DNA from 2 places in the Shouchella sp. JSM 1781072 genome. Region 2 is predicted to be linked to the other one. Evidence: riboswitches for the same ligand, from Rfam matches in the RefSeq annotation. Region 2 holds a riboswitch; the other holds the start of a gene.
What was found. A riboswitch is a leader RNA that binds a small molecule or an ion and turns the genes downstream of it on or off. The one in region 2 is predicted to bind lysine.
Positions count from the first base shown of each region.

Region 1 (4,426 bases), 890 kb from region 2:
ACAGAAACATACTCTTCATAAATCTCAATGAAAGCTTCACGTCGATATTGTTCTTCTTCTTTTCTCATTTCATCAATTTTATATCGGTATTCTTCTTTAGAAGGCGTTACGCTCATTATTTTTTCCTCCTTCATTTTTTTCAAACAATAAGTGCCCTACCTCTCACCTATCGTTACGGTTCCTTGACCGAGCCACACGATTGAAAAAAATACACCGCAAGTTATTGAAGTCAAAATAGCACCTCTCCTTTTTCTGTGGACACTCTTCTTTACCCGTTCTATCTGTTTTAAAAACAAGAAATGACTATTATCTGTACTAGCACAAAAAAAAAGAGCCAAGAGGCTCATTAGGCATGATACGTATTAATCATATCTAAAATTGACATTTCCTCTTCTTGGTGATCCACATGTTGCTGTTCTTTTTCCGGTACCATGTCATCTCCTCCTCAAATTGTTTTGTGCTTACTATTTACTATATGCGATTGTATTATAACAGTCAATAGTTTTTTTATTTGTTTTATAACAATCATTTATTGATTCCATTTTATTCAGCCGTATAACTCGCATAAAATAGGTTGATTCACGCACACTATCGTAAAAAAGGAGCGAGTCCCGTGAATAAGATCTTAAAAATAAGCCTTGTCTTTTCTGTTCTATGTCTACTTATGTCTGGTTGCGTAGACGGGAACACACCTCAAGCGCAAGATGATGAAATAAAGAAATTATCAAATCGCCAAGATGTGAACCATTATAAATTAGAACAAACTCCTGAAAGTGAAGCATACGCGTATGAAATTTCAACGTATTTAGGTATAATCTTTCCCTATTTTTCAGATTTAGGAAAGAACATTGAAGAACATTCTTCTGAAGCAAGTGAACAAACATCCGAATTGATTGCTCACGCTGAAGCATTTGAAACGTCCCAACCTGTTGAGCCGTTTAATGAGCTCATTGATTTGCACCACTCTTATTTAGTCGCTCTTCAAGAGCTGGACCATGCCATTGCGAATGACAATTTAAACGATGAACGCCTGCATTACAGCTATGCAACATTAACCGCTCGCCTGTATGCAATGGAATATCAATCTCTACTGTCTGAATATGGCATAAAAGCAGAAGCTCCAAACTTGTCGAGATTTGACTAAGAAAAGAAGTATTTGACTAGTTTTGAATAAAGCTTTTTCTTCTAATCAATTCACGCTATAATACTCCTTGTACTAATTCCATGGGCGGAGTGAAACCATGATTCATATTGATATAGAAGTCAAACGAAACGAAATGCATCTGATCGCAAAAAAATTTGGTCTTGGTGCAAAAAAAACGGTTAAATGCTCACAAGAGCTTGATTTACTGTTAAATTGTTTACAACAACATAGAGGGAAATTCAGACGTTAACCTTGATTTATAGGAAAAAATTTGATATGGTAAAGCCATAATAATTGAACAGAATTACAGTAGAGGTGCATGCGCAATCAGTACATTCACTAAGGGTGTAGGCCTGTTGAGGTGAAATGAAAAGGTGCGACTGCCGAAATAAAGGGTGACCTATTTTCATTCTTTATTGGGGCTGTTTCTTAACAAGAACAGCACTGTCATACATTTGTATGGGGGGCTACATGAAAGAAGTAGGTACGACCTATGCAGCAATGGATTCTTCATTGTTGTTTTTTTATTCCTCTCAACTGTTCATAAGGAGGATTTTTATGCATTTTGGCCAATTACTAACAGCAATGATTACACCGTTTTCTAGAGATGGTTCGATCGACAAAGAAGGAACATACGCTCTTATTCAACATCTCGCAAACACAGGTACAGACACGCTTGTGATTAACGGAACAACAGCAGAAGCGCCTGTACTCACTGCTGCAGAACGAAAAGAAATGCTCGCTTTAGCCATTCAAGCTGCAGACAAGCGGATGAATGTGATTGCCGGTGTTGGTTCAAATAATACAACCCACTCGATTGAAATGGCCAAAGAAGCAGAGGCACTCGGTGCAAATGGAATTATGGTGGTTACACCCTACTATAATAAACCTTCTCAAGAAGGCATCTATCAACATATGCTACAAGTTGCTACGGCTGTTTCCCTCCCTGTCATGCTTTACAACGTACCAGGTAGAACAGGAGCGAATATGTCTGTTGAAACAACGATTCGTTTATCTCTTGTTCCAAATATCGTTGCATTAAAAGAAGCTAGTGGAGATGTCGATAAAGTAACAGAAATTATTGCTCAAACCGCTGATCATTTTCTCGTTTATAGTGGAGATGATTCATTAACATTACCGATGATGGCCGTTGGAGCTACAGGTGTTGTTTCCGTTGCTTCCCATATCGTTGGCAGCGAAATGAAAGAAATGATGACTGCTTTAACAAGCGGAAATCTCAAGCACGCACAAAGCATTCATCAGAGTCTTTATCCGATTATGACTGGTTTGTTTATGGCGCCTAATCCTACCGCAGTAAAAGCGGCTTTAACAGCATTTCAATTACCAGCAGGCTCTGTTCGCCTTCCGCTTATTCCGCTAACGGAAGACGAAGAAACGCGCCTTTATCATCTTTTAGAGCCGTTTTTACCACAGACAACTTTATATGCAAATTCATAAACAAAAGCGTAGCTCTTTATTCATTTAAGAGCTACGCTTTTTTTATAAATGATACTCCATTTTTAATTCTTCAAGCAGAGGCAAGCTTTTTTTCGCCCATTCAGAATCGTCTTTCAGCAAAGCTTCATACGATGAGGTCCAGGCACGTTCTAAAGATTCTTTGTAATCTGGAACGTCATCACCTTCATACGGTTTAACTGTTGTATAGGGAACCCATGTTTTTTCTAAATACGAAAGCGCTTTTCGTTGATGGAAATACGGTACATCAACTTGCTTTGGGTTGTGTAGATCCCCTTGTTTCGGGTGGCTTTCAACGGCAAACACTTGGAACAACGCTCGGTTTTGTTCTTCTTCGATTTGAATAACTTTTCCAATATAAATACCTGTTTTATACTTCGCTTTTACGAAACTCATTTCACACCAACCTTTTATAAGAGCGTAACAAACATCATAATAATAAATAAAATAGCGCTAACGATTGCTAAAGGAACACTCCAGTAAAGAGGTCTTTTCTTTCCTTTCATTACTGCTGCCAACGCAATTCCGCCAAAAATTCCTGCAATAACAAAGCAGAGCATAAAAAGACCAACGACGAGCAACTCTTGACTATTCATCCCTTCTATAGCCCTGGCACGAGTCGCGTGAATAAATCCCATAAAAATTCAGACGCAGGAACAAAATAATTTTCATTAATACTTCTTAATCCATCATGATCAACAAATAATTCCAATACAATGAGCGTAAATGTTCCCGTCATCGTCACGATTGCCGAGGCAAGAACGAGAACTAATAAACCGATATAGGCAAATAAAATACGCAGGAGCCACTTAAGCCACATAGGTTTCTGTTTTTTGCCTCTATTTTCCGCTTCCATGAACCATACTCCTTTAAGTTGTTATACTTCTACTTTAACAAAAGTTCGTCCAAAGCGAGAAGGAAAATGCGAAAAAAGAACGACATTTTTTTTACAAAAAGGAACCTCACGCCCGAAAAAGCGGAGGTTCATTCTTGCCCCAGTATATAGAACCAAGAGGATAATGACCGTTAAAATTATCTTCATAGGAATGATAGTGGAACTGAAAAACATGACCCGTTTTTGGCGGGCGGTCTAATCGTACGTGAAAGCGAAGAAGATCATCACCTGTTTTGCCATTAATAAGATGCAAGATCTTTTCACCACGTCCCGTTAAGGAAGCCTCTGTTATCCGAATATCTTGCCATGAAACCTGATCATCTGTCTCTAAAACTTGTGCGACCACTTGCTTTAATTCAGGTAAGATCTCTTTTTTGTAAGCCGTTTCGATTTTATCACCGATTCGCTGGCCAAATTTCTTCATTCCTTGGCGATACGCTTCATCCATAATCATAATTTCGGTTAACCAATGTGGTTCTAGCTGAATATGTTCGTACTGATTCGGTGCGCCAATTACAAAAGGCAAAAGCGTATATTCTTGGTCATTTGTTTGATAGACGTTTGCTTTTGTATCGCTCCACTGCATCGTTTTTATAGATGACCCATTCTCGACTTCCGCTTTATCTAACCAATGATCAACAATTGAGAGATTAATAGAAAAGAAACCGATGAGGACCATCATGAGTTGTTTCACATAAATCATTATCATGCGCATCATCCCTGCGTCATTGTTTTCTCTATTATGCCATGACTAGCGCAGGATGGTCTAGAACATTTTTGAAAAATGAAACATTATGGTAATTGACTTGTGCCCATTAAATAACGGTCACATTCTCGAGCTGCTTCTCGCCCTTCGTGAATCGCCCATACAACTAAACTTTGACCACGGCGATTATCCCCTGCTGCAAAAA
Region 1 is NZ_JBHFQE010000001.1:1,097,096-1,101,521, reverse strand. It holds gene ACE1TH_RS05855 (hypothetical protein) at 1-116, opposite strand, end outside; gene ACE1TH_RS05850 (hypothetical protein) at 614-1,144, shown strand; gene ACE1TH_RS05845 (aspartyl-phosphate phosphatase Spo0E family protein) at 1,242-1,394, shown strand; lysine riboswitch at 1,447-1,622, shown strand; gene dapA (4-hydroxy-tetrahydrodipicolinate synthase) at 1,703-2,602, shown strand; gene kapB (kinase-associated lipoprotein KapB) at 2,645-3,016, opposite strand; gene ACE1TH_RS05830 (hypothetical protein) at 3,031-3,216, opposite strand; gene ACE1TH_RS05825 (hypothetical protein) at 3,222-3,476, opposite strand; gene ACE1TH_RS05820 (YpjP family protein) at 3,583-4,224, opposite strand; gene ACE1TH_RS05815 (glutamate synthase subunit beta) at 4,308-4,426, opposite strand, start outside.
Region 1: another riboswitch for lysine. It lies ahead of dapA (4-hydroxy-tetrahydrodipicolinate synthase); the one in region 2 lies ahead of ACE1TH_RS01090 (Na+/H+ antiporter NhaC family protein).

Region 2 (4,426 bases):
TTATTTAGAGTCGTACGGTCTAACAGAAGAAGACTTTCGCATTGCGTTATGGCATATTTATCAACGCGAACAAAGCGTAAATATTGTCGCTGGCCATGCAAAAGTGTATCAACAGTTTCAAACGCTTGACCTTCATAAACATGCCTTCGTTATGCCACTACACCATAATTATAGCTATCGTAGCACGTGGGGCGACAGACGTGGTTGGGGTGGTCGACGCATTCATGAAGGAACCGACCTTTTTGCAAATTATAACGTTCCGATTCAATCGTCTTCTTATGGAATTGTTGAAACAAAAGGTTGGAATCCTTATGGTGGTTGGCGTGTGGGTATTCGTGATTTAGATAACATTTATCATTATTACGCTCATTTAAGTGGTTTTGAAAAAGGGATAGAAGAAGGCACCATTGTGGAAGCTGGTCAAGTTATTGGCTATTGCGGTTCATCTGGCTATGGAAAACCAGGGACGCAAGGGAAATTTCCACCCCATTTACATTACGGCATGTATCGTGATAATGGTGTAACAGAATGGTCCTTTGACCCGTTCCCTTCCTTAAAACAATGGGAGCGGGCGGCAAAACAAGCAAAAAAATAGAGCAAAGCAGATGCTTTGCTCTATTACTTATGATGCTACAGCATCTTTTTTGTTCATTCGTTGCAGAATCACTACAGCTATAACAAGGATAACTGCTACGGCAATCCAAGCAACAACTGCACCGAAGAATCCAAGAATGAAAAAGGCAATTGTTGAAATAACGGCTGTCATAATCGCGTACGGTAACTGGGTAATGACATGATCCATATGGTGGGCGCCAGAACCTGCTGCTGACAATATTGTTGTATCCGAAATGGGTGAAATGTGATCACCGAAAATAGAACCAGCGAGAACAGCCGCAAGCATTGGAATAAGCATTGTTGGTTCAACAACAACAGCAATTTGCGCCGCAATCGGTAAGAGCATACCAAACGTCCCCCAAGACGTACCAGTTGCTAATCCAGAAAACGCGGCTACTAAGAAAATAAGCACTGGTAAAAATCCAGGGTGAATGGATTGATCAATTAATGAAGCCAAATAGTTTCCTGTACCTAGTAAGCCAATCATTTCAATCGTCGTCCATGCTAATAACAAAATTCCAATTGCAGGTAGCATTGATTTGACACCAGCAATCACGGCTTTACCAAAATCAGACGCTTTTGGTTTTGTCATAAAGGTCATCGCAATCGTCGTTAAAAGACCGATAAAACTACCGACTAAAAGCGATAACCCAATGTCAGTGTACTCCATCATCGTTAAGACTGTAACGTCTACGCCATCCCCACTCGCGCCTTGAGCACCTGTCACCAACATCATTGTGACGGTTGCAATTACAAGAACAAGAATCGGCACAAACAATTGCGAGACACGCCCGTTATCCATCTGTAAATCAGCAGATAAACTTCCTGGCACTTCTCCTTTAGCTGGATCTGTTAACTGGTTGTCTTCTTTTGCTCGTTTTTCATGCTGTTTCATTAACCCGATATCAATGTTAAAAACAATGACTAATACAATGAAAATAAGTGCGATTAACGCATAAAAGTTAATGGGTATCGTGTAAATAAATGCTTGAAGCGGACTATATTCAATGATTTGGTTCGCAGCAAACACGGATGCAAAAATCCCAATGATATATGCACCCCAACTTGACATAGGCGTAATCACACAGATTGGCGCTGATGTTGAATCGACAATATAAGACAATTTTGCCCGTGAAACACGATAACGATCGGTTAGAGGTCGACTCGTATTTCCTACTGTTAAAGCATTAAAGTAATCATCTATAAAGATAATAATTCCTAATACAAACGGTAAAAACAATGATTTTTTTCTCGTCGTAATTCGTTTTTCTGCCCAGCGACTAAAAGCTTGTCCACCACCAGAGAACGTAATCAGACTCGCAACAATTCCTAGAAAGACTAGAAACAACATAATATTTAGTTCCCAATCATTTATGGAAACCCCATTCTCAACCATTGATTGCACAACTCCTGCAAAGCTTGGCTCTTCCAATGTTTCAAACGAAATAAAAAACGAGATAAAGGTTTGAAAAATCCCAGCAAAAGCCTGCATGATGCCTTCGAATGCGATAAATGCCCCAATTAAAATGGCAATTCCTAAAGAAATAAAAACCTTTCTTGTTAAAATCACTAATGTTAACGCCACAATCGGCGGAACAAGTGATAACCAACCTACGTGATCCATAATAACCTCTCCTTTAAAGACTGTAACCAAAAAAAAGACAATCATGGTATAAACCCATTATTGTCTAAAACAATTAACAGTCCCATCCATAGTAGTCCTCCACAGTTTCCTGTGACAGTCCGCCACTTGTTAAATGACGACCCAGCTAAAAAGAAATGAACGTTTCTTTTCGCTTCGGCAAAAAAACCTTTCCACTCTAATCATTGCTGTTCAAGCTCCAAGCATGTACTGATTTTTTTTGCGCCTCTACCCCATCAAGCAGATGAGGTGTTCTATTCAATTCATCATTTATCTTACCATACGTTTGTTTCACAAACAATGACAAAATACGACAATTTTACTATTTTGTTTCGTTCAAATGTAATCATGTATCTCATTAAGTGAAACCGTTCAGATTTGACGACATTTTTAAACAGAATGATGTACACGTTCGCTTCTCTATTCTTCTTGTTCTTGATTCACGTCTTGTTCATTCATCTCTTCTTGGTTCATGTCTTCTTCACCAATGACTGGATACCCAAAGCCACCTTGCCCTCCGTAAAACTGTGGGACAGGTCCAGCAACATAAGCAAATCCTGCTGGCAATTCAACGGATATCGTATCCGATGTTTCAGAAAACGGGAGGATGACATCCATATTGACATCAATGTTCACATAAAAAGATAACCGTGTATTGTTAATGCCGAGTGCCTCTGCTTCATCCCTCATTTGTACTTTTGCATCACCCATTAATGCAAATCGAACAGGAATGCCAGGTCCTACATCGGTTAATAGCGCATTATTGAATGCACGACCTAGAGGAATCGTTGCAACAACATGATTTTGATCACCGTAGCTGTTTATCTCTCCACGCTGAATTTGATTCATGACTTCATGAACCCGATGCTGAACCCGTCCCATTAATTCATTATACTTTTGCGTATTAACATCAAGAAAAACGACAATTCCATCGTTATTGGTTTCTTTTATAAAGATTTCACTCATATCCATATTGGAAAGCTCTTCTGTCATTGCCTGCTCAATCGTGTACGTTGCGACCCGCTCCATTTCACGATGTGCAATTTGCGAAATAATGGGTCGAAGTTGAGAATCAACGAACCACAATCCTTGAATTGACAAGATCGCAAATAAGATAGACGAGAATAGCAAGACATATCGAAAAGGCAAAGGAGCTCCAGATTGTTTAGCAGCTTTTATCGGTTGAAATCGATGACGTTTACGCAAAACAAGCCCACCCCCTCTTGTCTATTTCTATGCAAGGGGGACTAGGCTTTGAACTAAAAAATGTTATTTCTTTCTCACATACGTTCGATACTCATGAGGGTAGCGGTTTTTCTCATCCATCGTACCTTGAATCGCTTCAACCAAATCCCACGTTTCTTTATCAAGTGCAGGGATAAATGTATCCGCATCAAAAACATGATCAATGACCGTTACAATTTGCTTATCACACTCTTCCCAGAATAACTTAAAAATTTCTGTGCCACCAATAACATAAATATCTTGCTCTTTGCTTTCCTGCACGATTTCATCAATGGAATAAACGACTTCTGTATTAGGAGCAGAAAACGTTTCATTTCTTGTTAGAACGACATTACGACGATTTGGAAGTGGGCCATTCATCGATTCAAATGTTTTTCTCCCCATCACGATCGTTTGACCCGTAGTCGTGTTTTTAAAATGCTTTAAATCAGCTGGCAAGTGCCAAGGCATATCGTTATCTTTTCCGATTCCATACTGCTTGTCTCTTGCATACACAAAAATAATCATACTGATACCTCCGCCTTAATGTGCGGATGTGCTTCATAGCCAACTAATTCAAAATCCTCAATTGTAAAATCAAAGATATTCTTCACATTTGGATTTATTTTCATCGTTGGCAGTGGATGAGGATCTCTTGTTAGCTGCAATTTGGCTTGTTCAATATGATTGGAATAAAGATGGGCATCACCAAAAGTATGAACAAATTCTCCAGGCTCTAAATCACAAACTTGTGCAATCATCATCGTTAATAATGCGTAAGATGCAATGTTGAACGGAACCCCTAAAAACACATCTGCACTTCGTTGATACAGCTGACAAGATAATTTTCCATCTTGAACATAGAATTGAAACAAGCAGTGACAAGGGGCGAGAGCCATATCATCAATCTCTGCCACATTCCACGCATTCACAACAAGACGACGA
Region 2 is NZ_JBHFQE010000001.1:208,744-213,169, reverse strand. It holds gene ACE1TH_RS01095 (M23 family metallopeptidase) at 1-595, shown strand, start outside; gene ACE1TH_RS01090 (Na+/H+ antiporter NhaC family protein) at 623-2,239, opposite strand; lysine riboswitch at 2,324-2,496, opposite strand; gene yunB (sporulation protein YunB) at 2,678-3,463, opposite strand; gene ACE1TH_RS01080 (dihydrofolate reductase) at 3,527-4,009, opposite strand; gene ACE1TH_RS01075 (thymidylate synthase) at 4,006-4,426, opposite strand, start outside.